2 linked regions of the Paludisphaera borealis genome follow. The protein of the gene in region 1 interacts with the protein of each later gene in a pairwise test. Links are inferred from orthologs where the notes say so. Each region holds a gene or a part of one and is shown in the gene's direction. Other genes may lie near its edges.

Region 1 (14,720 bases):
GATTCCGGGATACGCGTCTCGCCAGTCGGCCTCGAAGCCCTGGAGGTAAGTCTCGACGGCCTGATTCAGCAGGCCGACGGCTTTGATCCTATTGCCCGACTCGACGGCCGCCTTCCATCGATCCTTGTACACCCGACCCAGGATGCCGTAGGTCTCGCTGCTCGGGCCGCGTTTCTCGATAAGGTTCTTTAGTACGACCTCGGCCTCGGCTCCCCGGCCCAGGCGGTTGAGCGCCAGCCCGAGCTGTTCTTGAACCATGACGGTCTCGGCGAGCGGCCGGGGCATCCGACCGGCCAGATCCACCATGGGCTGCCAGGCGCTGACCGCCCGGTAGGAGAGGAAGAGGTCGATCACCACGGCGGAGCCCGTGTCGGCGAGCGGACCGAGGGATGCTTCCACGCTCCGGAGCGCGTCCAGCCCCTGCCCACGGGCGGCGGCGATCCCGGCCTTCCGCTCCTCGGAGGATCGGACCTGCTCCCGGAAGACGTCGGTCTTGGTGTGGGCGAGGCCAGGGTAGTCGTCGAGCAGCTCGTACAGCGGGCTGTCCTTGAGCGGCACGTCGGCCGCGGCCCGGCGCGCGGCCGCCAGCCGGTCGACCAGGGCAGCGCGCGCCGTCGGCAGGTCGTCGGCTTCGACCTTGCCCTCGGCGGACAACCGATACGGGATGGCCCGCAAGGGGGCGACGTCGAACGGAAGTCGGCCCCCCTCGGCGAACAGCAGGACGGTGCTCCACGGCCGCGCGGCGTGCCGGACTCCCAACTCGTAGAACACGTTGGCGTTGGCCGTGGTCAGGTCGGCGACCGCGTATTCGCACAGGACCAGCCGCTCGAACATGGGCTTGTGGATGATCCCGCCGGTCATCTCCGCGTCCGCCCGCAGGACGTCGAGGCCGGCTTCCGTCACCGCTGGGACGATCAGTTCGCGATAAACCGCGTCGAAGTCGACGATCCGGCCGGTGGCGTCCGGCTTCTTGCCGAACGGCATCAGAATGAAACACAAGGGTTGGTTCGCCATGATCGAACTCCGTGGGGACTGCGGAGAAGCAGAAGGGGCGAGGGATCGATCGGCCATTTCCGTCACGTGTTTCCGAAGTTGCGAAGCCGGTCCGAAAAGCACTCCGGAGATCGTATCCTAATGGTCGGCCGACTTGTAGCGGCGGCCGGCGAGCCCCTCAATCGGGGACTCAAGCACTCGGGCCGACTGAAGCGGCGACCCGGACCGAGGCGACCGATTGAGATCGCAATAGACGGGTGATTTGCGAGGGCGATTGGGCGACAAGAGGGACGCCTTGGCCCTCGCTCCTGCCGCCGGTCGTCGACCTTCATGAAGCGGTTGCACGGCCGGCCGCCGTGGCGGAAGTAGAACCGGGCCGTCTTTTTCTTCGAATTGTCGCCGTAGGACGTCCTCGCGCGACTTCGTCCGGTGGTGTTTGACCGCGCACCCCGACCCGAGATCAACACGAAGCTCAGTCTGTTTCCGAGCGGAAGGGGAAATGAAAAAAGGACTCACGCCTCTCGACGTAAGTCCTTTTGCAGCAGTGCCGAAGAGAGGACTTGAACCTCCACCCGCCGTTAAGCGGACTAGGACCTGAACCTAGCGCGTCTGCCAATTCCGCCACTTCGGCTGCATGCTTCTACTATGAAAACTTGGAGCATGAACGTCAAGAGAATCAGGGCGATAAGACGGAGGAATTCCGTGGGCGACGCGGTTAGAGGCCGCGGGACGGGGTTGGGACGAGGGAGGCGCGGAACTTGTTCCAGTCGACGCCGAGCTTGCGCATGCGGGAGCGGAGGGTGTGAGGGTTGACGCCGAGGCGGGCGGCGGCGCCGGCGGGGCCTTCGATGCGGCCGCCGCACTGGCTGAGGGCCAGCTCGATGTGGCGGGCCGCGGCCTGGTCGAGCGTCGGCAACGGGCCGTCGGAGACCGGGGACGCGGCGTCGAGCTTCGGCGGGGCGGACGACTGCGCGAGCCCACGCGCGGGCAGGCCGAGCGCCCGGGCGACGTCGAGGCCCGTGCCGCTCCCCAGGATGGCCGCCCGCTCGATCACGGCGGCCAGCTCGCGGACGTTGCCCGGCCAGGAGTACTGGACTAGGAGCCCGACGTCGTCGGCCGTCGGCAGGAGCTGCGGAACGCCCAGCCGCCCGGCGGCGCGGATCGCGAAGTGGGCCGCCAGCGCCGAAATGTCCGACAGCCGCTCGCGCAACGGCGGCAGATGGATCGGGAAGACCGCCAGGCGATACCAGAGGTCTTGCCGGAACCGGCCGTCGACGGTCATTGCCTGGAGGTCGCGGTGGGTCGCGGCGATGATCCGGACGTCGACGTGTCGCGCCTTCTCCCCCCCCACGCGCTCGAACTGGCCGTCCTGAAGAATCCGGAGGAGCCGCACCTGGGCCGCCGGCGGCAGTTCGCCGCACTCGTCGAGGAACAACGTGCCGCCGTCGGCCCGCTCGAACCACCCCTTGCGCTCGCCGACCGCCCCGGTGAAGCTGCCGCGCTCGTGGCCGAACAGCTCGGAATCGACCAGCTCCGACGGGATCGCGCCGCAGTTGACGCGGAGGAACGGGCCGGTCGACCGCCGCGACCGGGTGTGGATCGCCCGGGCGACGACCTCCTTGCCCGAGCCGGTCTCTCCCAGGATCAGCACCGGGGCGTCGGAGAGGCTGACCATGTCGATCTGCTCCATGACCTCCTTCAGGCCGGTCTCGGCGCCGATGATCGAGCCGCTGATGTCGTTCCGGTCCAGCCGCGACCGCAGCGAGCGGTTCTCGGCCTCGACCGCCTCGCGGAGCATGACCAGCTCGCGGAGGCGGTTGTCGTTCTCGACCGCGACGGTCAAGGGGTCGATCAGGGCGCGCACCAGCGCCTCATGCCTGGGCTCGAAGACCCTGGGCGGGTCGGCCGCGAGGATCAGGACCGCCGGCTCCCCTTCCGCCGCATTCAAGGGGGCGGCCAGGAGATGGCCCGTGGCCTTCTCGGGCGCCAACCCCGGGAACCGCTTGCGGAAGGCCCGATCGTCGCCCATGGCCGGCTCGCCGAGTCGCCCCCACTCCAGCAGCCGCTCCAGGTCGCTCGCCGCGACGACCGTCTTGGCGTCGCCGAGGGGCGCGGGACGGCCTCCACGGGCCGACTCCACGACCGTCGTCTCCAGAAAGCCGCCGGCCGCGTCGATCGCCCGGATCATCAGCTCGCCCAGGGGGAGCCGCTCGACCAGGAGCGACATCATCCGGGCCAACGACTCGTCGAGCGCCGTATGCCGCGAGACCTCGCGCCAGACGTCCAGAAGCAAAGGGTCGAAGCTCGTCATGGCGTCCCACTCTACCAGGATATATCCTGGGAAACCAGGAAATATCACGGTCTCGTCCGTGATATTTCACGGCCTGCGAAGTCGGGGCGTCCACCCGCCCTCTCCATCACCCCTGAATTCTTACTTTTCTACCTTCAATAGTCAGGTTTCCAAAAAGTTGAGCCGCTCCGGAGGCTGTTGGCATACCGCTTGCAATACCCCAGGTTCGTTCATGAGTTTTCCTACCTGAAAGGTTTGGTCCGGGCGTCGCGACCGAGTCGATGCACGGAGCAGCCTGACGGTACGAAGCCGCGACGTCACCGTTTCGCCCCGCTTTCCCGCTCGTTGTACTTGCCACGAGGCCGTGAGGCGAGAGGTTTTCGGCCGAGCATCGATCGCGACCGTTACGGTTGCGGCTTCGGTCGGGGGCGAGACCTGGACGGGGCGCTGGTGAGCCGAGACCGTCCCGACGATTGGGGACGAGGTCTTGGCGCGGTCGATGGGGCGCCGCGGCGGAACGGGGATGGGAACGGCGTCGCGAGCGGTGGACGACGAGCACGGATTTCTCGGATTGATGGGCAGGATCACATAGAGATGAACAAGGCGATCGAAAGCATGAAGGTTTCGGGATCGAGGGCCGTGACGGGTCGAGGCCGTCGAGCGGCCGAGTGGGTCGGCCGGATGGCCGTGCTGGCGGTGGTCGCCGCGTTCGCGGGATGTTCCGAGGGCTCGGGGTCGAAGGTTCCGGTCTTCCCCGTGAAGGGGAGCGTCAAGTTCGAGGGCGAGCCGGCCGCCGGCGCGTTCGTGGTCTTCCATCCCACGGCGCCGGCCAAATCGGGTGAGGAGACGCCGCGGTCCACGGCCCAGGTCCAGCCCGACGGCACGTTCGAGCTGACGACGTTCAGCCAGGCCGACGGTGCCCCGGCCGGCGACTACGCGGTCACGATCCGGTGGACCAAGCTGATCAAGCAAGGCAACGACACGGCTGCCGGCCCTAACGTGATTCCGCCGATCTACGACAAGCCCGAGACCACCCCCTGGAAGGTCACGGTCAAGGACGCTCCCAACCAGCTCGATCCGTACACGATCACCAAGAAGTAAGTGACCGCCGACGAGGTCGGCCCCTTCTCTTTCCCCAGACATGGTTCGTTTCGACGACTGCTCCCAGACACAGACTTTCTTTATTCGTATTCGACGAGGAGTTCCGGAATGATTCGTTTGCGTCGCCGTCCGGCGGGTTTCACGCTGATCGAGTTGTTGGTTGTGATCGCGATCATCGCGGTATTGATCGCCCTGTTGCTGCCGGCGGTGCAGTCGGCCCGCGAGGCGGCCCGCCGCGTCCAGTGCGTCAACAACATCAAGCAGCTCGGCATCGCGGTCCATAATTTCCACGACGTCAACGGCCAGATGCCCAGCAGCGTCCGTCCCGCCGGCCTGACGACCCTGCCCCGTATCGCCGGGCTTCTGACCATGCTCAACTACATGGAGCAGGCGCAGATCTATAACGCGGTGAACATCGGCATCACCTGGGGCGACCCGGCCAACACCACGGCCGTCCAGACGCGGATCGCCACGCTCATCTGCCCGTCGAGCCCGGCCGACCCGAGCCGGCTCGACGGCATCCCCGAGGTTGAGCCTTACTCGCCGACGTGGGCCCCGAACGTCGCGGCGATCACCGATTACTCGCCGATCGTCGGCATTGATTCGCGGCTGAGCGCCTTCGGCGTGTTTCCGGTGGGGACCACCCCGCCGCTGACGTTGATCGTCAAGAACGTGAAGACGACGCTGGCCACCGCCACCGACGGCCTCTCGAACACGATCGTCTTCGTCGAGTCGGCCGGCCGGCCGTTCGTCTACCGCAAGGGGGGCAAGCAGTTCGGGGCCGTCCCCGACCATCGGCTGAACTCGGGCGGCTGGAGCCGGCCCGCCAGCGACGTCACCCTCAACGGTTCGACGGCCGACGGCTCGTACTTCCCCGGCCCCGTGGTGATCAACGCGGCCAACGGCGAAGACGTCTACGGCCAGCCGTTCCCGCACCCGTACTACGGCACCGAGGGGACCGGCGGCATCTTCGCCTTCCATCCCGGCGGGGCGAACGTCCTCCTCGGCGACGGCTCGGTCCGGTTCGTCAAGGAGAGCGTGGCTCTGCAGACCTTCGCCGCCCTGGTGACCCGCTCCGGCGGCGAGGTGATCTCCGCCGACCAGTACTGAAATCGAGGTCGAGTCGACCGGGTCGTGCTGACTTGAGTCGACGAGACCGACAACCCGGCGAAACCGCCAGCCAGGTCCCGAGCGTCGCGCGACGTATTCGGGCCTGGCCTTTCCCGTTTCAACGCTTCGACTGATTCCGAGGATTTTTTCCATGAGCCGCGCCTGGCCGTTCCGCTTCTCTTTGTTTCTGTCGCTCCCGGTCTCGCTTGCGATCACCGGCTGTCAGTCCTCGACCGCGCCGAACACCGACGGGCTGAAGATCGGCGCGTACTCGGTGGTCCGCGAGGTCCTCCACGACGGCGTCCTGCCGGCGTTCAAGGCGAAGTGGAAGGCCAAGACGGGCCGCGACGTCGCGTTCGAGGAGTCGTACAACGCCTCGGGCGCCCAGGCGCGGTCGATCTCCTCGGGCTTCGACGCCGACGTCGCGGTCCTCTCGCACTCGGGCGACATGGAGCTGCTGGTCAAGGCCGGCAAGGTCAAGCCCGACTGGAACGCCGGAGAATATAAGGGAATCCTCACCAACAGCCTGGTCGTGATCGGGCATCGCGAGGGCAACCCCAAGTCGATCCACGACTGGAGCGACCTGGCCAAGTCGGGCGTCGGCGTCCTCTACCCCGACCCCAAGACCTCCGGCGGCGCTCGGTGGAACATCAACGCCATCTACGGCGCGGCGCTGCTCGAAGCCCGCGACAAGAACAAGGAGGCTCCAAACCTCGCCCCGGTCCGCGAGATCATGGCCGCCATCCAGGCCAACGTCGTGAACATGGACCAGTCGGGCCGTCAGAGCATGGCCAACTTCTCCGAGCGGAAGACGGGCGACGCGGTGGTCACCTACGAGAACGAGCTGCTCCTGCGGGCCAAGGAAGGGGACGCGATCCCCTACGTCGTGCCCCCCGCGACCCTCTTGATCGAGAGCCCCGTGGCGGTCGTCGACGAGTCGACGGCCAAGCACGGCAACAAGGAGCTGGTGGCGGCGTTCATCGAATTCTTGTACTCGACCGAGGGGCAGACGATCTTCGCCGAGTATGGCTTCCGGCCGGTGAACAAGGAGGCCGCCGCAGCGATCTCCGCGCGTCCCGCGCCGGCCCGGCTGTTCACGACGGCCGACCTCGGCGGCTGGGCGAAGCTCGAAGAGGAGCTGTACTCGACCAAGGGCCTGTGGACGACGATCGCGGCCGAACGCGCCCAGAATCGGGGGAAATGACGACATGGCGATCGGTGCGAGAACTCTCCAACGACACCGGCCGTCGCAGGGCCTGACCCTCCGCGCGACGAGCCTGTTCTACCTCGGCGTGATGGTCGTCCTGCCGATGCTGGCGATGACCATCCAGGCCGTGCAGCCGGGGCCTCGGGCGTTCTGGGAGGCGATCTCCGAGCCCTACGCCTGGCACGCGCTGAAGCTTACGTTCGTCACCGCGCTCATCATGGTGGCGGTGAACGTGGTGACCGGCACGGCCACGGCCTGGGTGCTCGTCCGCTACCAATTCCCGGGGCGGAGCCTGGTCAACGCCTTGATCGACCTGCCGTTCGCCGTGCCCACGGTCGTCACCGGCGTGATGCTCGTGGCGTTTTACGGGCCGTCGAGCGTGGTCGGCGCGGTCATCGGCAAGGCCGGCTGGAAGATCATTTACGACCAGCCGGGGATCATCCTGGCCCTCTTGTTCGTGACCTATCCGTTCGTGATCCGCAGCGTCCAGCCGGTCTTGATCGAGCTGGACCGGGCCGAGGAGGAGGCCGCCGCCACACTCGGCGCGCGGCCGTGGACGACCTTCGTCCGCGTCACGTTGCCGACGCTCTGGCCGTCGATCCTCACCGGCGCGGGGCTGTCGTTCAGCCGGGCGCTCGGCGAGTTCGGCAGCGTGGTCATGGTCGCCGGCAACCAGCCGCTCTTGACCAAGACGGCCCCGATCTACGTCTTCGGCGAGATCGAGAGCGGCAACCGCTCCGGCGCGCTGGCCGTCTCGGCGGTGCTTCTGGCTTCCTCGCTCTTGATCCTCGTCGGTCTCAACGCGCTTCAGCGTCGGGGAGGCGTCCACGATGGCAACTGACGTCGAATGGACGGCGACCCCGTCGGCCGCGAATCTTCCCCATCCCGCGCGCGACCGCGACGCGGGGTCGCCCTGGGGCCGCCGGCTCCTGATCGCGGCCGTCCTGATCTGGTTCGCGATGTTGATCCTGATCCCCGGCCTGGCGCTGGTGAGGAAGGCCCTGGACGGTGGGCTGCGCCCGATGATCGACGCGCTCTCCCAGCCCGAGGTGCACCGGGCGTTCGCGATGTCTCTGGGGATCACGGCGATCGCCACGATCATCAACACGATTTTCGGCGTCGCCCTGGCGCTGGTCTTGGTCCGCCAGAAGTTCTGGGGCCGGGCGCTGGTCGACGGCATGGTCGACATGCCGTTCGCGATCTCGCCGATCGTCGCCGGGCTGATGCTGGTCGTGCTCTACGGTCCCGACAGCCTGGCGGGCCGCTGGCTCGAAGGCCACGGAGTGAAGGTGATCTACGCGCTGCCGGGGATGATCCTGGCGACCATGTTCGTCACGGTGCCGTTCGTGGTCCGCGAGCTGGTTCCGGTCTTGCGCGAACTGGGCGAGGAGTATGAGCAGGCGGCGCACACGCTGGGGGCGGGCCGCTGGCGGACGTTCTGGAGCGTGACGCTGCCGTCGATCCGCTGGGGCGTCGCCTACGGCGTCACGCTGACCGTGGCGCGGTCGCTGGGCGAGTTCGGCGCGGTCCTGGTCGTCTCGGGCAACGTCATCGGCCGCACCCAGACGGCCACGCTCTACATCTCGGAAGGAATCGAGAGCTTCCACCCGCAGGGGGCCTACGCCGCCAGCCTGGTCCTCGCCGCGGTCTCGTTTTTCTTGCTCGTGGGGATGGAACTTTTTCGCGTATTCCTCGAAAAAGGTAGGGAGGACGAATCGTGAGCGCCGGAGTTGGAACGCCAGCGTGGTTTCCGCCGAGGTCCGTCGGCCAGTTCAGCGCGAATGGAAAGGCGACGTCGCAGCCGCAGGCCGCGCGGCTGTCGCTCAGCAAGGAGAACGCCGTGGGCATCGAGGTGCGGAATCTTTCCAAGAAGTACGGCTCGTTCCAGGCCGTGAACGACGTCTCGTTCGAGGTGGCCGGCGGTCAGCTCGTCGCGCTCTTGGGCCCGTCGGGATCGGGCAAGAGCACCATCCTGCGGACGATCGCCGGGCTGGAATCGGCCGACTCGGGGAGCGTGATGCTCACCGGCGAGGACGCGACGCAGCTTCCGGTGCAGCAGCGCGGGGTCGGGTTCGTGTTCCAGCACTACGCGTTGTTCCGCCATATGACGGTGCGCGACAACATCGGCTTCGGCCTGAAGATCCGCAAGGTGCCCCGGGCCGAGATCAAGTCGCGGGTCGACGAGCTGCTCGACCTGATCCAGCTCGCGGGCTACGCCGGGCGGTACCCGTCGCAGCTTTCCGGCGGCCAGCGCCAGCGCGTGGCGCTCGCCCGGGCGCTCGCGCCGCGGCCCAAGGTGCTGCTGCTCGACGAGCCCTTCGGCGCGCTCGACGCCAAGGTTCGCGACGAGCTGCGGACGTGGCTGCGGAAGCTTCATGACGAGGTCCACGTCACCAGCCTGTTCGTCACGCACGACCAGCGCGAGGCGTTCGAGGTGTCCGACCAGATCGTCGTCCTGGCCGAGGGCCGCGTGCAGCAGATCGGCCCGCCGCAGGTGCTCTACGAGCGGCCGTCGAACCCGTTCGTCGCCAAGTTCCTGGGGACCGTCAACATCCTGCCGCTCCGCCTGCTGAAGCCCGGCAAGGGGGGCGTGGGGCTCGCGGCCTTGCTGGAAGTTCCGCCCAGCGAGCAGGCCGAAGCCTACGTCCGCCCCCACGATCTCGACGTTCACTCCGAGCGCAACGGCAAGCCCTACTGGACCGCCCGCGTCGACCGGATCACCCCGCTCGGCGGCATCTTGAGGCTCGACCTCCAGATCGACGCGGACCACCCGCTCCAGATCGAGCTTCCCTGCGACCAGTCGGTCGAGGTCGGCTTCGCCCGCGGCGACGAGGTCTACGTCACCCCCCGCCATCTCAACATCTACGACCGCACCCACGGCGCCTTCCAGCCCGTCGACGTCAACCGCGCCCTCAACGAAGCCTGGCAAGCCGGCGCGGGGATCTGAGGGGCTGAGCGGCCGACAAGTTTTTCGAGCCCTCGACGACAAGCTCGAAGCGCCAGCGAGTGGATGGTTCAGTTCGACGAGGCTTTGACGGAGACGACCACCGTGTACCGTATCACTCTCGCCGTCGTGTTGCTCGCCGGATTCGTCGCGGTCGGTCCAGCGTCCGCGGACGAGCCGCTGGTCGTCGACCTCTGGCCGGGGAAGGCGCCGGGCGACGTCGGGATCAAGGGGGAGGAAACCAGCCGGATTCATCCATCGCCTCTGGTGGGGCCGACGAAGCTGATCACCAACGTCACCAGGCCGACCCTCACGATTTACCGGCCCCCCGCCGACAAAAACACCGGCACGGCGATGGTGATCTGTCCGGGAGGCGGCTACTGGGATCTTTACTGGGAGCTTGAAGGCGAGGAGGTGGCGGCGTGGCTGAACGCCCAGGGGATCACCGGCGTCATCCTCAAGTACCGTTGCCCACGCCGCCCCGGCGACGTCAAGGGGGAGCCTCCGCTGGGCCCGCGGCTCGACGCCCAGCGGGCCGTCCGGCTGGTCCGGAGTCGCGCCCGCGAGTGGGGCGTCGACCCGAACCGGATCGGCGTCGTCGGCTTCTCGGCCGGCGGCCATCTCGCCCTGGCGACCGCCGCCGGCTTCGCCACCCGGCTGTACGAGCCGATCGACGCCGTCGATCAGGTCAGCAGCCGGCCCGATTTCGCCGTCGCGTGCTATTCGGGCTACCTGAAGGTCACCGACAAGGACGAGATCCGGCCGGACCTCAAGATTCCGACGGACATGCCGCCGGTGTTTCTCGCCCACACCTCCGACGACAACGTGGGCTACGGCGGCTCGGTCTCGGAAAACAGCGTGATCATGTACCTGGCATTGAAGCGCGCCGGCGTGCCGACCGAACTTCACGTCTATGCGACCGGCGACCACGATTTCGGCGTCCGCCAGAACGACAAGCTGCCGTCGAGCTGGACGGGGCTCTGCGTCCGCTGGCTGCGCAGCCGGGACCTGCTCGCGCCGGTCCCGGCCAGGTGACTCCATTCCCCTGGTGGACTCGGGGTGACGCCGGGCTGGCGCGCCGGTAAGATGACGGCATGTTGCGGACGGCAAACTGGATCATCCTGATCGCGGCTCTCGCCGGCACGCCGCTTCGGCAGGCGGAAGCCGCCGACGACCTTTGCCGCTCGATGATCGAACAGTTTGAACCGGCCAACCTCGAAACGCCGGACGGCGGGGTGGGCGACGATTCCGGCGTCGGAACCCTTGCCGGGACGCACGCCAGCGTCATCGCCGATCCCTTCTCCTCGGCCGCCCCGTTCATCCCAACGCCCGCTTCGGCTGCTCGGTCTATTACCGTGGGCGAAGCCGAAGCGTTGCGGGAGCGGGTTTGGTGGCCGCCGCACCCGCCGAACGTGCGCCACGCCTGGCTGCAAATCTTCCTGTTTTGAAGTCGCCTCGGAACCGGTTCATCGCCGACGCACCCGCTCGCGGTCCGTGTCGGTCAGGTCGATCCACGTCCCGAGACACCGACTCAGAACAGGAGATTTCCCATGCGATATGTCCGCACCGTCCCGACTTCGCGCGCGTTCACCGTCCCGACTTCGCGCGCGTTCACCCTGATCGAGCTGCTGGTGGTGATCGCCGTCATCGCCGTGCTGATCGCCCTGCTGCTGCCGGCGGTGCAGTCGGCCCGCGAGGCCGCCCGCCGGATGCAGTGCTCGAACAACCTGAAGCAGATCGGGCTGGCGATGCACAGCTACCACGCAACGCATGACGTGTTCCCGCCCGGCTACATCACCGGGACGGAGAGTCCGAATCCGAACAGCCCGGAGACCGGTCCCGGCTGGGGCTGGGGCGCGATGCTCCTCAACAATCTGGAGCAATCCACCGCCTACAACGCGGCGAATTTCAGCCTGCCGATCACCGTCGCGGCGTCGATGACCGTGCGGACGGTGAGCCTGTCCGTGTTCCTCTGCCCGAGTTCCACCACCGACGCCGGGCCGGTGCTCCTGAAGGATGCGACGGGCTCCACGCTCGTCACCGATCTGTCGCCCGGGCAATACGTCGCCTCGGCCGGGCAGCTCGAAGTCGAGGAGTTTCCGGCCAGCAACAACGGCCTCCTCTATCGCAACAGCCGCAACGGCCTTCGCGACGTCACCGACGGGTCGAGCACGACGCTGATGGCCGGCGAGCGGTCGCGCAACGTCGCGGACGCGACCTGGGTGGGGGTGATTCCCTATTCCCGGGTCTGCACCAACCCGAAATGGCCGATCCGGTCGTGCGAGACGGCCAACGTCATGGTGCTCGGGCATACCGGCCCGTCGCCAGACCAGAAGTGGGTGGACGTGCCGAATTACAAAGGGGCCGGGGCGGATGATTTCTGGAGCCTGCATCCGGGCGGCTGCAACTTCCTCTTTTGCGACGCCTCGGTCCGGTTCATCAAGGAATCGGTGAATCCACGGATCTTCAGCTTCCTGTCCACGCGGGCGGGCGGCGAAGTGGTTTCGGCCGATCAATTCTGACGGCGAGGACGATCTTCCCCGGCGTCATGAAAATGAGGGTTCGGGGCGGTCCGGGGCCGGATACGAGCCCGACGCGCCAGCGAGTGCATCATGGTGTGTTGGGGAAATTCACTCGCTGGCGCTTCGGGCTCGTCTTCGGGCATGCCGAACGCGATCCCTTATTCCGTCTTGATCCGGACGTTCCGGAACCGGACGATCGAGCCGTCGTCGTGGTTCTGGAGGCCGATATAGCCGTCGGCGCCGCGCGAGCCCTTGTAGTGGTTGATCACCTCGCCGTTGAGCGAAATCGTGTAGTCCTGGCCTTTGACGGCGATTTCGTAGGAATTCCACTCGCCGGCCGGGTTGGCCTTCGGGGTCTTCTCGGCGGCCTTGAAGCTGTAGACCGCGCCGGTGCGATGTTCGGGGTCGGCGCCTTCGCAGATCTGGATCTCGTAGCCGGTCTTCACCGCGTCCCACGGGTCGGCGGGCGCTTCGGGGAAGCGGACGAAGACGCCCGAGTTGTCGCCCGGCTTGGTTAGCTTGTAGTCGACCCGGAGCGTGTAGTCCTTGAACTTGGAGTCGGCGAACCAGAGCATTCCCATGCCGCCCGAGGTCAGGAGCACCCCTTCCGACTCCTCCTTGATCGCGCCGGGGCCGACCATCTTCCAGCCCTGGGCCAGCGGATCGCCGTGGTGGTACAGGTACGAGAAACCGGGCTCCGCCGCGACCGGCTCACGGTCCTTGTCGGCGGGGTAGGCGAGGACGATCGCGGCGCAGGCGAGAATTCCATGAATCGACATCAATCGGTATCCTTGTGAAACGGGACGGCCCGAGAATCTCCGTTGGACGAGCGGTTGTCGCTTTCCCGGGCGGGCGGCCCTTCGGTACGTTAGAAATTGGAATCGCGCCGACGCGGGTCCGCAAGAGGATTGTCTCCGCGATCGGCTTGCGGACTTCGCAACGGGCCTGAGCGTTACGCGCACGGCCTGTCCTTCCGGACCGCCTCGCGGTAAGCTGGAGCCATATCCGTCGTCAATTCTTGAGTCGAATTTGGATCGTCGGACGGGCCGGCATGAGCACGATCGTCAAGTACCCTCATCTGAGCATCGACGCGGATGGAACGGCGCGGATTGATGGCACGCGATACAAGGTGATCCACCTGGCCGGCGAGCATTATCATTACGGCTGGTCTGCGGAGGAGATCCTGCGTCAGCACCCCGATCTCCGGCCTGAGCAGGTCTACGCCGCGTTGACCTACTTCTACGACCACCACGAATCGATGGTCGGGGCCATGAGCGAGGCGGCGGACGTCGCGCGGCGCGAGGCGGCGAAGCAACCGATCTCCCGCGCCGACCTGATGAAGCGCCGGATGAATCGGGAGCCCTGACGTTGCCGCTGGCTGTCTATATGGATGTCCATGTGCCTATGTCGGTGACGCAGTCGCTGCGGAGGCGAGGGCTGGACGTGCTCACGAGCCAGGAAGACGACACCGCCGCCGTGGACGACCAGACGCTTCTTGCGAGAGCGACGGATTTGGGCCGAGTCCTGTTCTCGCAAGATCAAGATTTCTTGAGTATCGCCGCGGAATGGCAGGCGGCGGGACGCTGGTTTCTCGGTATCGTCTTCGCGCCCCAGCGAGGCGTCAGCCTCGGGGGATTGGCGGCGGATTTGGAATTGCTCCTGACCTGTTGCGACCCTCAGGAATTGGCGAACCGCGTTACCTACCTGCCGCTGAAGTGAGTTTGCAAGACGCCATCGGACTCGCGCGACGTCTTGAACTCGTGAGGGCTTCATGTCGTCGAGGGGGACGGAACGATGCGAATCCTGGTCGTCGGCGCCGGTGCGATCGGCGGGTATTTCGGGGGGCGGCTGCTGGAGGCGGGGCGGGACGTGACGTTCCTCGTTCGGTCGGCCAGGGCGGCGCGGCTGGCGGAGTCGGGGTTGTCGATCCGCAGCGCGTTCGGCGACGTCGACTGGCCCGCGCCGCCGACGATCACGGCGGGCGCGATCGACGAGCCGTTCGACCTCGTGCTCGTCAGTTGCAAATCGTACGACCTGGACGGGGCGATCGCCGACTTCGCGCCGGCGGTCGGGCCGGAGACCGCCGTCGTGCCGCTCCTTAACGGCCTGCGACATCTCGACGTCCTCGACGCTCGGTTCGGCGCGGACCGCGTGCTGGGGGGGCTCTGCCTGATCTCGACGAAGCTCGACGACGCCGGCCGGATCGCCCACCTCAGCGACGTTCACCGGCTGGCGTTCGGGGCCCGCGTCCCGTCCCAGGCGAAACAGGTCGAGGCGATCGCCGAAGCCTTCGCCGGCGCGACGTTCGAATCGCGGGCGAGCGACGACATTTTGCTTGAAATGTGGGAGAAATGGGTCTTCCTGGCCACGCTGGCCGGCGTCACCTGCCTGATGCGGGCGTCGATCGGCGACGTCGTCGCCGCGGAAGGGGCCGACCTGGCCGCGGCGATGCTGGAAGAATGCCGGGCCGTCGCTGACGCCAACGGCCGCCCCCCCCGCCCCTCGGCCTTCGAATCGGCCCGCGCCCGGCTCACCGCGCCGGGCTCGCACCTC
Region 2 (14,573 bases), 1.9 Mb from region 1 along the record:
TGCCAACGACCCCTACTACAGCGCCGGAGGCGGCCAGATGGGTGGCATGGGCGGAATGGGTGGCATGGGCGGCGGCATGGGCGGATCGCCTGGCGGCATGATGTAACGCGTGATTCCCGGAGTATACGGCCGCCGCGCCCCGAGGCGGGTGTGATGGCGAAGCGGATTTCGAGGCCCAGGACGAGGCTTCCCTCATGTTCGGTCGATTTCCCCGATCCTTAATAGCACGACGCGGCCGATGGGCCGTTCTCAGGGCTTGCCTGGTGCTCGCCTTGGCGGCGTCGGGCGGCTGCGGCTACTCGTTCCGTGCGCCGTTCGACAAGAGTGTCCGGACGGTGTTCGTGCCGATGTTCAAGACGCAGGCGTTCATCCGCGACGTCGAGAAGGACCTGACCCGGCAGGTGCAGCAGGAGATCACCCGGCGCACGCCCTACAAGCTGGTGCACCGCATTGAAGAAGCCGACACCGTGCTGACCGGCACGATCAACTTCGTGGACAAGAACATCATCGTCGAAGCTCCGACGAACCTGCCTCGGCAGCTCACCCGGACGATCAACGTCAGCGTCAACTGGGTGCACAACCCGCCGACCGACCTCGAAAAGAAGCGGCAGCCGACGATCGTCTCGGAAACGCTGAATTTCGTCCCTGAAGTCGGCGAGACGTCGCTCACGGCGACGACCAAGGTGAATGCGAGCCTCGCCGCTCAGATTGTCGATATGATGGAACAACCGTGGTTCATCGAGGAAGACCTCAAGTAGGTCGTCGCCTCGCGCCCACCGCTCTGGATTCCGCAACTCCAAGGACATCGCACCATGTTTCGCCGCTGGGAGGCCCGTGGCCGACTGATCGCGGACGGCTCCGTCCCGAAGGTCATGGGGATCGTCAACGTCACGCCCGACAGCTTTTCCGACGGTGGTCGGTGGTTCTCGACCGATGCCGCCGTGGCCCATGGGCTGAAGCTCGTCGAGGACGGTGCCGACCTGCTCGACGTCGGGGGTGAATCGACCCGCCCGGGCGCCGAGATCGTCTCGATCGACGACGAGCTGGAGCGCGTCGTCCCCGTGATCGAGCGATTGGCCCGGGAGACGGGCGTACCGATCTCGATCGACACGACCAAGCCCGAAGTCGCGCGCCAGGCCGTGCTCGCGGGGGCGTCGATCGTCAACGACGTCTCGGCCTTGCGCGAACCCGGCATGGTCGAGGTTGTGTCCAGCACCGGCGCGGCGGTTGTGCTGATGCACATGCAAGGGACGCCCCAGACCATGCAAGACGATCCTCGGTACGACGACGTCGTCGCCGAGGTCCGCGCCTACCTGGTCGAGCGGATCGCCTGGTGCGAGGCCCGGGGGATTCCCCGGTCGCGGATCGCCGTCGACCCGGGGATCGGCTTCGGCAAGAGCTTCGAGCACAACATGGCGCTCTTGCGGAACCTCGATCAGTTTGCCAACCTGAATTCGATCCTGTTGATCGGGATCTCACGCAAGGGGTTGCTCAAGAAGATCACCGGACGCGGCATGGCCCAGCGCAGCACCAGCTCGGTCGTCTGCTCACTGGCCGGCTGCCGGCAAGGGGCGCGCGTGGTCCGGGTTCACGACGTCGGCCCCATGGTCGACGCGATCCGCGTCTGGAACGACGTTATCGGTTGGGAGTCGAATGATGGCTGAGCTGGACGTGGCGACGCAACCCAAGACCCGCGAGAATGATCCGGCCGCCGCCGAGCTTGAGGCCGGCTGCCGCGATCTGGCCGCCCGGGTCAAAAAGGCGTCGCGAGCGATGGCCCTGGCCGGCGGCGCGGCCAAGAACGCCTGGCTCGCCGCGTCGGCCTCGGCCCTCGTCGCGCGGGCCTCTGAGATTCTCGAAGCCAACGCCCGCGACGTCGCGGCGGCCCCTTCACTGGGGCTCAACGCAGCGGCCGTCGATCGTCTGACGCTCAACACCAAGCGGATTGGCGAGATGGCCCGGAGCCTGACCGAGATCGCCGCTCAGGCCGACCCGATCGGCGAGGTGGTAAGGTCGGGCCGACGCCCCAACGGGCTCGAAGTCACCCAGGTCCGCGTTCCGCTCGGCGTGATCTTCATGATCTACGAGAGCCGGCCGAACGTGACCGTCGACGCCGCCGCGATCTGCGTCAAGAGCGGCAACGCCGCGATCCTCCGGGGCGGCAAGGAAGCGCTCCATTCCAACCGCGCGTTGCACCGGATTCTCGCCGATGAGCTGGCTCGGTGCGGCCTTCCCGAGCACGCGGTCGAACTCGTAACCACGACGGATCGCGCGGCGGTCGGCCATCTTCTGGCCCTCCCCGAGTTCATCGACCTGGCGATTCCGCGAGGCGGCGAGAGCCTCATCCGCCGCGTGGTCGCCGAGGCCAAGATGCCGGTCATGAAGCATTATCAGGGCATCTGCGCCGTGTACGTCGACCAGGCGGCCGATCCCGAGATCGCCACGCGGATCATCGTCAACGCCAAGGCCCAGCGCCCGGGCGTCTGCAACGCCGCCGAGACCCTGCTCGTCCACCGCGCGATCGCCCCGACCTGGCTTCCCAAGGCCGCCGAGGCGCTGGCGGCGGCCGGCGTCGAACTGCGGGGCGACGCTGAAGCGAAAGCCATCGTGCCGAGCATGACGGCGGCGACCGCCGAGGATTGGGACACCGAATTCCTCGACAAGATCCTCGCGGTCAAGGTCGTCGATTCGATCGACGACGCGATCGCGCACATCGGCCGTCACGGGTCGTCGCACACCGAGACGATCGTCACCCGCGACCTCGCCGCGGCCCGCAAGTTCGTCGCCGAGATCGACAGCTCGGCGGTGATCGTCAACGCCAGCACCCGGTTCAACGACGGCGGCCAGCTCGGCCTCGGCGCCGAGATCGGCATCAGCACCGACAAGTACCACGCCCGAGGCCCCTGCGGCCTCAACGAGCTGACCAGCACCAAGTGGATCGTCTACGGCGACGGCCAGATCCGCGAGTAATCTCGACTTCTTTTTAAATGCTTGCATGATTGTTTTTGGTGCGTCAGAATTTCCTTGGTTCGACAACCTGCAATTGCGCGGTAAGACTCTCAGCAGGTTGCGCGATCGACGAATTCTGACACACCGAGGATGAGACACATGAGCAAGCGCGCGTCGCAAGCGTTCCGGCCTCTCTTGGAGATGTCGGAGGAGAGGCTGTTGACGACGGTGCTGGCCGGCGTGGGGCCGGCGGCTCGCGAGGCCGCCGCCCAATTTCGGCTGACCGTGAATCGGGACCTTCACCAGAGAGTCGCCCCGCAGAGAGGCGATACGAGGGCGGTCGTGGCGTTTGGGCGTCCGCGCGGAGGCCCCGGGACGGGTGGAACGGGAGGATCGGCCGCCGGCTACATCAACTGGGGCGTGATCACGATCATCAACACGACCTCGGACACGGTGACGTTCAGCGCCGCCGCGTCGACGTACAATCGCGGCCAGTTCCAGAATTTCACGCTCCGTCCGGGTGGTCGCCAGGCGTATTATGCGGCTTTCAGCGGCCCGTTCGGCGAGCCGACGTTCTATGTGAGCTTCGACACGATCCGGCATTACAACACATTGCAGGTGCCGGAGATCAACATCATCAACGAGAGCCCCCGATGGGTGCCGCGCGTCGGCACCGAGGGCCGTCCGTACGCGATCGTCAGCACGGTTGGCAATTACAACCTCGTGCCGATGGCGTGATTCGATCGGATCGAACCAGCGAACGCAACGGGCCGGGTACGTCTGGTAAGACGGCCCGGCCCGGCGTGATCGTTGATTCCGGCCGATTCTCGACGACCGTCAGGGGGCGAGAAGCTCCTGGGCCTTCTTGACAAGACCCACGAACTCCTTGCGATAGCCCGAGGGGTCGCGGGCCAGCGAGGGCGTGGCCAGCTCCACGACGCCGGGGAACGTCAGCGTGCCGGCGGACGGCGAGCGACGGAGCAGCATTCCGAAGCCGGCGACGGCGCTGGAGAATTTGAAGTCGTCCGAGGCCTCACGGTAGTCGAGCCCTCGGTCGACGACCGGGCGCTGGATCAGGGTGCTCTTGTCCTCGGTCGGCTTCTTGTAGCGGAAGTTGACGACGAACGATTCGGCGTCAGCCCGCGCCGACTGCGCGGCGTTGTTCAGGTTCTTGGCGTTGAGAGCCGCCTCGGGCAACAGAGGGGCGGCCGGGACGATCTCGTAAAGGGCCGTCACGTGGCTCCCCGCGCCGATCTCCCCGGCGTCCTTGCGGTCGTCGGCGAAGTCTTCATTGGGCATCACGCGGTTCTCGTAGCCAATCAGCCGGTACGCCTTGACCTTGGTCGGCTTGAACTCGACCTGGATCTTGACATCCTTGGCGATCGTTTCGAGCGTCGAGCCCATCTCGCGGACCAGAACCTTGAACGCTTCGTCCGGGGTGTCGATGAAGGCGTAATTGCCGTTCCCCTTGTCGGCCAGCTTCTCCAACGTGCCGTCCTTGAGGTTGTCCATGCCGAAGCCGAGCACAGTCAGGAAGACTTGCTTCGGCCCCTGCGCCTTGGCCTGGATCAACTTGACCAGCTCGGCCTGGTCGGTCATGACCTGATTGAAATCGCCGTCCGTCGCCAGTACCACGCGGTTGAGGCCGTTGTTGATGAAGTTCTGGGCGGCGACGTCATACGCGAGCTGGATGCCCGCACCGCCGTTGGTCGAGCCGCCGGCGCGGAGCTGTTCGATCCGCGACATGATCTCGGCCTTGTTGAGGCACGAAGTCGAGGGAAGAACCAGACCGGCGGCCCCGGCGAAGACCACGATGGCGATCCGGTCGTTCTCGCCGAGCTGTTCGACGAGCCGTTGCAGACCCCACTGAACCAGAGGCAGCTTGTTCGGCTGATCCATCGAACCGGAGACGTCGATCAGGAACACGAGGTTGGTCGGCTTGCGGGCCGACTGGTCGATCGGCCTGCCCATGATCCCGATTCGGGCGAGCCGGTTCGAAGCGTTCCAGGGGCAGCGGGCGACCTCGACGTGGACCGCGAACGGGTCGGGGCTGTCGGCGGCCGGCGGCGCGTCCTGATAGGGGAAGTAGTTGATCATCTCCTCGATCCGAACCGCGTCGGGCGGAGGAAGCTGGTTCGACTGGGTCAGGAAGCGGCGGACGATCGAATAGCTCGCCGTATCGACGTCGATCGAGAAGGTCGAAACGGCCTCCTGACCGACCAGCACGAACGGGTTCTCCGGGACGGCGTCGAACCTCGGATTCGCGAACATCACGTTGCGGTCCTGCAGCTCCGCGAATTCGGCTACCGGCTGGCCTGCCGCCTCGCGGGCGGAATCGCCGGCAGAATCATGAAGGGCCGAGAACTTCGATTCGTTCTCAACACGAGCGGCGGCCGGCGCCATCGCCTGGTTGAGCGGTGCCAGACCGGGAAGCGACGACTGGGGCTCGGCGGCAGCCAGAGCCGTGACGCTCTCCTTCATCGATTGCTTGGCATACTGGTGTTTCATGTCCAAGGCGACCGGGCCGACATTCCCGTTCTGTACAGACAGTTGAACGGATTGGCCTTGGCTCTCCTCGCCGATCTTGCCCCTCTGACCCTGGCCATCCCCCTTCTGGGCCAAGCCTTCTGCCTTTTCGGCCTGGCCTTGCTGTTGGCCCCGGCCCTGGCCGTTCGGATTTCCGTCACCTTGAGCTTTGGCTCCTCCAAAGCCAACCTGCTGGCCTGGCTCATCTTTCTGTCCTGGGGCCGGCGTGCTGGAAAGTGTGATGGCTTCCCTCTCGGGCGTGACAAAGGCGTAGTAGTCGCTGGGGCCTTGATCGGCGAGTTTCCGGCCGAGGGCTTGCCGCTGATCGATGGGCGGCTTAGCAGCATCGGCTTGTCTGCCGGCCATCATCCCGCCCATCGTTGCTCCGGGAGGCGCGACGGGCGTGGCGGACTTCGTTCCACCACGCATCGCCAGCATGGGCTCGGCTGCAATCGGGCTCTTGTCAGAGTTGCTCTTGTGCTTCCGAAGGACGAAGCCCTCGGCCGAGTCGGCCTGGGCCCGCCGGGCTATAGCCAGTCCCTCAGCCCTTCTCGCCGCTTCGCGGGCGGATTGCGTGGCGGGCAGGAGGAGCGCGCCGCCGACCATTGCGAACAGGAAGAGTGCGGCGATCGAAGTGAGGAATTCACGCGACGGCCACTGAAAGAGGGCGGCCCGGGGCGGCGTGGCTGGAGTCTGCACGGAAGGAAGCGTCGCCGCGACCGCCTGGAGACCGTCGGTGTGAGCGGCGAGTTCGTGCATCTGCTCGTCGTGGAGTCGTTCCGACAGCAGGCTGGCGGTGAGGGCGATTTCGTCGATGGCTTTGCGCAGGTCCGGCCGGTCCGCGAGCAGGCGTTCGAAGTCTTGTTTCTCGGACTCTTCGAGTTCGCCTAAGGCGTAGGCGGTGAGCCGGGGGTCGTCGATGTCGAAGTTCATTTCAGGTTCTCCTTGATCGAAGATTTCAGGCTCTGGCCTCGGCCGGCTGACCGTCGAAGAGACGGCCACGAAGCGTTTTGATCCCGGCGTGAATCAGGTAGCCGACGTTGGACACGCTGTGGCCGCTGATCCGGCTGATCTCCTGGTAAGAGAACCCGTTCTGAAATTTGAGACGGATGACCTCGCGCTGGTTGGGGGGGAGGGTGTCGAGGAGCGCCAGCACGCGCGCCCCCAGGTCGTGACGTTCGGCGACGTCGTGCGGACCGGGGGCGGGGCTCAGGCAGCGGTTGACCTGTTCGTCTTGTAACCGAGTCATGCGATGCTCCTTCCGGAGGACGTCCAGAGCCCGGTTGCGGCAGACCGTGAACAACCACTCGGCGAGGTGGCCGTCGATCTCGGCGCGCGACTGCCCGCACAGACGCAGAAAGACGTCTTGCACCACGTCGCGAGCCGATTCGGCGTCGGTCAAAAGGCGGCGGGCGTAGAGCAAGAGCGGCCCCTCGAATCGGGACACCGCCTCACGCACCCAGGCCTCGCTCTCGAGGTTCGTTGGACCTGCCATCACCGTCCTCGATAGGGGACGTGTTCCCGTACATGGAAACTACGGGCCATGACGAACTTTCTTAGCCGGCGATCGAAAAAAGCCGCGGCCGACGATTCAGGTCAGTCGGGGCGGAGTCGCAAAGCGATGTGTCCCAGAAAGATGTGTCTGCGCGCCCGCTCACGCCGGCTTGGTCTCGGCCGACTTGGGTTCGCCGAATCGGAGCCGGTTGCCGAACGGGTCGATGACCATCAGCTCGCGCGTGTTCCACGGCGTCTCCTCGACGCCCGGCCTCATGTACGGATAGCCCTTGGATGTGATCTCGGCGTGATAGGCGTCGAGCCCCTTCGCACGCACGTAGACGGTCGATCCCGGGCAGCAGTCGCCGTGATGCTCGCTGAGGTGGAGCGTCAACCCGTCGCGGGTGATCTGCATGTACACCGGCATCGTCGGCTCGTAGCGATGCTCCCACTCGACCTTGAATCCCAAGAAGCCAACATAGAACTCCTTGGCTTTTTCGATGTCGAAGATCCGCAGGATCGGCACGGCTTCAAAGTGGAAATCAGACATGAACGGGCTCTCCAGGAATCGTAGTCGCGGGCGGATCGGTCTCACGGAACTCGATGCGTCGGGCTCGGGTTCGGCGAATACCAGAAGACCCCCGCGCGGTAGTCGGCCTCGAACTGATTCTCGCCGCCGTGCTCGATTCCCGCCGTGATCGAAATCGAGAACGGGACCGGGTCGGCGACGTTCCATCGGTACGCCGCAGCCTGCCAGACCTCGTTCTCGGGGCTCCGATAGATTGGGAACCCGTGCGAAGGATACGCCGAGGGACCGTTGAGCCGGCCTTCCAGGGCGTACCAGCCGCCGTTGAAGAAGTCTTCCGAGCCGGTGCCGTGAATCGCCAGCTTGCCGTCGATGGTGAACCGGTCGTCCCCTTCGAGCCAGTACGGCAGCTTGGCGCGGCCTTGAGTCGACATCAACACGCCAGCGAAATGCCCCCTACCCTCCTCCTTGAGCCAGCCGAAATCCTCCTTCGGCCGGGTGGGAAGCGCCTCGCGGTACGAGGCCCGCAGATAGCCCGCGTCGGCGTCGACCCCCTTCCGGTAGCGGACCCGGAGCTTACCCTTGATGGGCTTCTCGGCGTCGATCCGCAACGAGGCCTGGCGGTGATAAGGCATCGGGAAGCGGTTGTACCACGAACCACCGCGCTGGCCGATCAGGAGCGACTGAAAGCCGATGGCGTCGGGCAGCGTTCCGAACGCGTAGTCGAAAGGAAGATCGACGCCCGGCTCGCCGCTCGCGTCTTGATCCCAGACCATCCGCAGTCGAGCCGACCGCCAGCCGTCGGCCGTGCCGGCGCTCGGCTCAAGCTCGATCGACTGGATCGTCGCCGGGCCGGCGGGCATTCCGAAGACCTGCTCGCTGCGGGCGATCCCTTCCACGGAATACTCGGCCGTCAACGACTTGGCGAGCATCTGGGTCTCGTAGGTCTCGGGCGAAGCCCAGAGCGCCTTCGCCGCCTTGAGGTCAGCCAGCACCGGGGCCGACGGCTGTTCGACGAACGTATCGACTCCCTCCGCGCTGGGGAGAGTGACGAGCCCGATCTGGTAGAACCGCACGCCCTGCCCTTCGACGACGACCTTGCATCCGTTGCGGAACGGGATCGGGACGTACGAGACGAATCCGCCCGAGCCTTCCATGACCAGAGGTCTGGGGAAGTGCGGGTGCTTGCCCGAAAAAAGAGTCTCCAGCGGGACGTCGAGCGCGGGCTTGGCCTGGCCGTCGAGGTAGATCTTGATGTGTTCGTTCTTGCGGTCGAGCAGGCCCGCGTGCTCACCGCTGGTGTGCGTGGTCCAGATCCGCTGGATGACGCCCGGTCCGTCGAGTTCGGCCAGGACGGAGTTGCCATCCTCGACGCGGAGCTTCGAGTACGTGCCGTTGAAACCGTCGTAGTTCCCCCCCTTGCGGTCGTACGAGCTGAAGCCCATTGCGCGAACCCTCGGGTCGCGGAGCCGCGCGAGCCGGACCAGGTCGTGAAGATCGGCGGGCGAGCCCGAGGGGATGTAGCCTGGACCGGGCCCCGGCATCGGCTGATCCTGGGCGGTGAGGAGGATCGCCAGGGCGGGAACGAGCGTGATCAGGTTCATCGGTGCGGACTCTCGCGCGGATCAAATTGGACGGATTCGACCGCGCGGCGGCGGTTCGTCCGACCGGGGGATCGACTCTGGAATCAGGCCGAGGGGCGTCGTATCCTGGGTGACTTCCTCTCAGACTCCAGTCACGACCGGCGGCCCTGAGTGTGCCGCCGTTCTTGAGCCGCTGTCAAGCGTTCGCCCCCCCCCGAGAAAGGCCCCTCGATGAGTCGTACCGCTCGGCCGCTCGCGCGGCGTTTCGTTCTCGCGGCGTTCGGTGTTTACGTCCTGCTCCAGACGACGCCGCGTCTGGGCGCGTCGGAGCCGGCGATGCTCGGTTTCGCGCCGGCCTCGCGCGGCAAGCAGATCGAAGCCGAAGCCCGGGCGCTGGCGGTTCCGACGCCCAAGAACGCCCGAGCCTTGCTCCGAACGCTGACGGCCGAACCCCACGCCGCCGGAACCCTCGCCGACCAGCGGACGGCGAAGTTCGTCCACGACCGGCTCAAGGAGTGGGGATGGTCGGTCGAGATCCTCCCGTACGAGGTCTTGCTCAATCACCCGAGCGCGCCGCCGAAGCTCGAAATCGTCCGTCCCGAGCCGGCGCCGCTCGACCTCGAAGAGAAGCCGCTGGCGACCGACAAGGATTCCGCGAACTCGCTCGCCTTCCCGGCGTTCAACGGCTACGGGGTCTCGGGGACGGCTGCGGGCCAGGTCGTCTATGCGAATTATGCCCGCCCCGAGGACTTCGATGCGCTCGAAAAGCTCGGCGTCTCCGTCAAGGACAAGATCGTTCTTGCTCGATACGGCGGCCTGTTCCGCGGACTCAAGGTGCTCAACGCCCAGAAGCGCGGGGCGAAGGGGATCTTGATCTACTCCGACCCCGGCGACGATGGCTACGCCAAGGGGGACGTCTACCCCGCCGGCCCGTTCCGGCCGGAGTCGGCCGTGCAGCGCGGCAGCGTCCAGTTCCTGTCACTCGGCCCCGGCGATCCCTCGACGCCCCGAGGCCCGTCTATCCCTGGCGCGGATCGATTACCGATCGACCTGAAGCATGGTTTTCGGTTGGACGATCCCGAATGGGACAAGAACACCGGCTTGAAGCGCGGTGAATACTTCGCCACGATCCCGTCACTACCGATCGGCTACGGTGCCGCGCGGGAGATCCTCAAGCTGCTGGCCGGATCGAACGTCCCCGACGGCTGGCAAGGGGGCCTGCCGTTGGCTTACCACGTCGGCCCGGGGCCCGTCGAGCTGAAGTTCTCGGTCTGGAACGAGTACAAAGTGCGGACGATCTGGAACGTCGTCGCCAAGATTCCCGGAGCCGTCGAACCCGATCGCTGGGTCATGGTCGGCAACCATCGCGACGCCTGGGTGTACGGGGCGGTCGACCCCGGCAGCGGCACGGCGGCGACCCTCGAAACCTGCCGCGCCCTTGGCGAAGCCGTCCGCGCCGGCTGGAAGCCTCGGCGGACGATCGTCTACGCGAGCTGGGACGCCGAGGAGTACGGCCTGGTCGGCTCGACCGAATGGGCCGAACAGTTCACCGACGAGATCGACCGCAAGGCCGCCCTGATGCTCAACGTCGACGTGGCCGTCGCCGGCCCCGACCTCGACATGGGAGGCGTCCCCTCGCTCCGCGACCTGATGCTCGAAGCCGCCGGCGCCGTGACCGACGTCCGCTCCAGCCGCTCGCTCCGCGACGTCTGGCTCGAATCCAAGCGGAACGCCTGGGTTGCGAGCAGTCCGCTGGTCCTTATCGATCCGTTCTGGACGCGACCGACCAGCGTCGGCGATCCTCCGTCCTCGCCTCGCGGCTTCACGCCGCAACTCCACCCGCTCGGTTCAGGCTCCGACTACACGGCGTTCCTCGACCACCTGGGTGTCCCCGCGCTTGACGTCGGGTTCTCCGGCAAGTACGGCGTCTATCACTCGATGTACGACGACTTCAACTGGATGGAGAAGTTCGGCGACCCCGAGTTCCTCACCCACACGATGGCCGCCCGCCTCTACACCGTGCTCTTGATGCGTGCCGCCAATGCCGACGTACTCCCGTTTCGCTTCGTCCCCTACGCGGAAGCCCTCCGCGACCACGTCGACGAGCTTAGGCTGATCCGCGCCCGCAAGGTCCGCAAATCTGCGAAGCCAGGCACGAGGCCCGATGAGGACTTCGAAGGGCTCGGCGACCTCGCCGAGTCCGTCCTCAGGTTCCAGTCCGAGGCCCGAAGCCTCGACAAGGCGCTCGACGCACTCGCCGCCAAGGACGGCGCGCGGGCCGATGCGCTCTCCTCTCTCAACGAGGCGCTCACGCGGCTGGAGCGCGCGTTCCTGTTGCCCGGCGGCCTCGAAGGCCGCTCGTGGTTCAAGCACGCGATCTACGCGCCCGGCGTGACGACGGGGTACGCCGCCTGGCCGTTGCCGGCCATCCGCGAATCGCTCGAGGCCCGCAAATCCGATAATCTGAAGAGCGCCGTTTCTTCGACGACCGCCGCGATCGACGCGGCGACCGCCGCGCTGAAGCGCGCTTCGGCTCTCGCCCGCGACGCCGCGACCGGCCTGTAGCGGGGGCGGATCACGCTTCGGCGATCCGAATGCTATCCGTCGTTCATGATTTCTGGTGGAATACCACCTACGACCGATCGGGGAGACGACGGGCTTGACCCCGGGACGACCGGGATGAGGAAACTTCACGCATGAAAACCCCTACGTCCGTCGCCCCGCACGCCGTCACGTTGCCGCGTGTGCTCGGGCCGGTCGCCGCCCTCTGCGTGGTGGTCGGTTCGGTCATTGGCTCAGGGATCTTCATCGTGCCGGCCAGCGTCGCGAAGGAAGTTCCGTTTCTAAGCGGGATCGTCGCCGTCTGGATCATCGGCGGCATCTTCTCGGCGGCGGGGGCGCTGACGATGGCCGAATTGGGAGCCATGATGCCCCGGGCGGGCGGTCCTTACGTCTATTTGCGTGAAGCGTATGGTCCGATTCCGGCGTTTCTCTTCGGCTGGTCCGAGTTCACCGTCTCGCGCGCGGGGTCGATGGCGACGCTGGCCGCGGCGTTCGCGCGGTATTTCATCCAGATCGTGCCCCCTCCGTCGTTTCTCGGCGGCGCCGTCTGGCAAGCGGCGGCCGCGATCGCCGCGATCTCGATCGTGACGATCGTCAACATCCTGGGGACGCGCGGCGGCGGCGCGGTTCAGGTCTTCGGGACGGCGATCAAGGTCGGCGGGGTCCTTGCATTGATCGCCCTGCCGTTCGCAATCGGCGGTGGAAGCGTCGGCAACATGGCGCCGATCTGGCCCGAACGCGTCGACGGCTCGATCTTCACCGGCGTTATGGCGGCGATGGTCGGCGTGCTGTGGGCCTACGACGGCTGGATGAATGTGACGCCGCTCGCCGAGGAGATCCGGGAGCCTGAGAAGAACATTCCCAGGTCGATGATCTGGGGGATGGCGGTCTTGATCTCCGTTTATCTGGCCATGACGCTCGCCTACCACTACGTCCTGCCGATGTCCGAGATGGCCGCCGCCGATGAGCCCGAGGGAGGGATCACGAAGGCCGTGGCCGCCGTCTATTGCAAGGCGCTCCTCGGTGGGTACGGCGTGCTCGCGATCTCCGCGCTGGTGATGTGCTCGACGTTCATCTCGCTCAACGGCAACGCGCTGACCGGCCCGCGTTCGTACTTCGCGATCGCCCGCGACGGGATGCTTCCCGCATGGTTCCAACGCGTGCATCCCCGGTTCCAGACCCCAGCCTCGGCGATCCTCGCCCAGGGCGTCTGGGCGATCATCCTGACGGCGGTGGGAACGGCTCTCGTCGTCATCCCGCCCCCCGAATCGACGGCCGGGATGCCGCAATTCCTCACTTCCGCCTGGCTGACGCTGAACAAGACGCCGCTGTACGACATTTTGCGAACCTACGTGATCTTCGGCGCGACGATCTTCTACATGCTGACGATCACGAGCGTCTTCGTCCTCCGCGTCAAGCAGCCCGATCTTCCGCGCCCGTACCGGACCTGGGGCTACCCATTCACCCCTTTGCTGTTCGTCGCCGGCTCGCTCTTGCTCCTGGGCGACATGCTCCGCAACGAACAGAGCCGTATGCAGGCGGTCGTCGGCACCGTGCTGATCCTCGCGGGCCTGCCGGCTTACTACTTGCTCCGACGCGACGACCGCGACTGATAACGAATCGCCCTCAGTTCCTACTCGACATCCTCCACACGGCCTCCTCGATCAGAGGCCGGTCAAGATCTGGCAGAAGGTCGGCGAGGCGCGTGGTGTCGAGCGACAGGTCGGCCGGGCGCGGTTCGGTGAAAACGGCCTCAGCCCGGCTGTTCGCGGCGATGAGCGACTCGTCGAGGCCGAGCGCCCGGGCGATGCGCGACATGAACGCGAACCGACTCAGCCGATCGCGACCGCCGACGTGGACGACGCCCTCGAAATCGGCGTCGGTGAGTGCGACGAGAACTTCCGCCGCCGTCCGGTAGTCGAGCGGCGTGCGGTGCTCGTCGTGAAAGAAGGTCTGCGAACGCCCGGCGCGGAGGGCCGCCACGGCGCGATCGAAGAAGCCCTCGCGACCACATCGCGACGGTCCGTACAGCAGCGACAGCCGAGCCGCCACGCCGCCCGGCGTTCGGACGACCTCGGCTTCGGCCTCGTGTTTGGTCCGACCGTAGGCGAGGATCGGACTCGGCTCGTCGCTTTCCGTGTACCACGATCGGTCGCCGTCGAAGACCATGTCGGTCGACGTGAAGACGATCCGCCGCCCTCGATCGCGACACCAATCGGCCAGGTGGCGGGTTGCTTCCACGTTGACGAGTCGGGCTCGATCGAGGTCTTTGGACACCTGGTCCGCCGCGCTGATCGCCGCTACGTGGAGGATCACGGCGGGGTCGGCGTTCACGAGAGCCCGGTCGACGGCGCCGAGGTCGGCCAGGTCGACGGGTCGCAGTCGGGTCGTTCCCCAATCGCCCCGGGCGCCGCCGCTCCAGGGGACCACGTCCCAACCCGTCCTCATCAGCGGCTCTAACAAGTAAGCGCCGATCTGACCACTCGCGCCCGTCACGACAATCCGCATGATCGCCAACTCCCACATCCGCACCGCGGACTTCCCGAAAACCATCGCAAGCCCGATTCCAGCCCTGCCGATGATAGGCCAACAAGGTCCCTCAGGGAACGACTTTGACGCGCCAGGGTTCTTGGACTTGCATGAGCAACGTGGGAGCGGCCGCGATGGATATTCGCAACGTGGCATTGGACGACTTGGTCCTGGACCCGAATCTCAACCTCCGAGATCGGCTCGACGACTTCACGGTGGAGCGCTACGCCGAGGCCTGGGACCGGCTGCCGCCGATCACGGTCTATAGCGTCGACGAACGCTGGCTCATTGCCGACGGCTTCCACCGCCACGCCGCGGCGGTCATGCTCGGCAAGCGGACCATCCCCGTCGAGATCCGCGCCGGCTCGTTCAACGAGGCGCTCGACTACGTTTCGAGCGTCAAC

What was found.
Region 2: the proteins of BSF38_RS15045 (region 1) and BSF38_RS07545 interact in binary tests that used the Escherichia coli proteins (3 or more experiments, as listed by UniProt). The link is inferred for Paludisphaera borealis from one-to-one orthologs.

What each region holds. Positions count from the first base shown.
Region 1 is NZ_CP019082.1:3,862,480-3,877,199, reverse strand. What follows is about bases 7,606-10,594. They hold BSF38_RS15045 (sulfate/molybdate ABC transporter ATP-binding protein), read left to right. Parts: upstream 7,606-8,541; coding sequence 8,542-9,648; downstream 9,649-10,594. Other genes in these bases: BSF38_RS15040 (alpha/beta hydrolase), read left to right, coding at 9,751-10,594; BSF38_RS15050 (sulfate ABC transporter permease), read left to right, coding at 7,606-8,422. Also shown: BSF38_RS15085 (TRAFs-binding domain-containing protein), read right to left, coding at 1-1,014; BSF38_RS15075 (sigma-54 interaction domain-containing protein), read right to left, coding at 1,709-3,304; BSF38_RS15070 (hypothetical protein), read left to right, coding at 3,878-4,384; BSF38_RS15065 (DUF1559 domain-containing protein), read left to right, coding at 4,493-5,494; BSF38_RS15060 (sulfate ABC transporter substrate-binding protein), read left to right, coding at 5,646-6,698; sulfate ABC transporter permease subunit CysT, read left to right, coding at 6,703-7,542; more of BSF38_RS15050, read left to right, coding at 7,532-7,605; more of BSF38_RS15040, read left to right, coding at 10,595-10,680; BSF38_RS15035 (hypothetical protein), read left to right, coding at 10,743-11,093; BSF38_RS15030 (DUF1559 domain-containing protein), read left to right, coding at 11,196-12,167; BSF38_RS15025 (3-keto-disaccharide hydrolase), read right to left, coding at 12,326-12,946; BSF38_RS15020 (DUF433 domain-containing protein), read left to right, coding at 13,219-13,533; BSF38_RS15015 (DUF5615 family PIN-like protein), read left to right, coding at 13,536-13,886; panE (2-dehydropantoate 2-reductase), read left to right, coding at 13,962-14,720. UniProt on the Escherichia coli protein: Part of the ABC transporter complex CysAWTP involved in sulfate/thiosulfate import. Responsible for energy coupling to the transport system.
Region 2 is NZ_CP019082.1:1,917,489-1,932,061, forward strand. The notes cover bases 976-3,817. They hold BSF38_RS07545 (glutamate-5-semialdehyde dehydrogenase), read left to right. Parts: upstream 976-1,665; coding sequence 1,666-2,970; downstream 2,971-3,817. Other genes in these bases: folP (dihydropteroate synthase), read left to right, coding at 976-1,664; BSF38_RS07550 (hypothetical protein), read left to right, coding at 3,109-3,687; BSF38_RS07555 (VWA domain-containing protein), read right to left, coding at 3,787-3,817. Outside these bases: BSF38_RS07530 (tetratricopeptide repeat protein), read left to right, coding at 1-106; LPS assembly lipoprotein LptE, read left to right, coding at 195-758; more of folP, read left to right, coding at 813-975; more of BSF38_RS07555, read right to left, coding at 3,818-6,408; BSF38_RS07560 (RNA polymerase sigma factor), read right to left, coding at 6,434-6,970; BSF38_RS07565 (glyoxalase superfamily protein), read right to left, coding at 7,130-7,519; BSF38_RS07570 (DUF2961 domain-containing protein), read right to left, coding at 7,561-9,099; BSF38_RS07575 (M28 family metallopeptidase), read left to right, coding at 9,310-11,643; BSF38_RS07580 (APC family permease), read left to right, coding at 11,775-13,253; BSF38_RS07585 (SDR family oxidoreductase), read right to left, coding at 13,267-14,148; BSF38_RS07590 (ParB/RepB/Spo0J family partition protein), read left to right, coding at 14,304-14,573. UniProt on the Escherichia coli protein: Catalyzes the NADPH-dependent reduction of L-glutamate 5-phosphate into L-glutamate 5-semialdehyde and phosphate. The product spontaneously undergoes cyclization to form 1-pyrroline-5-carboxylate.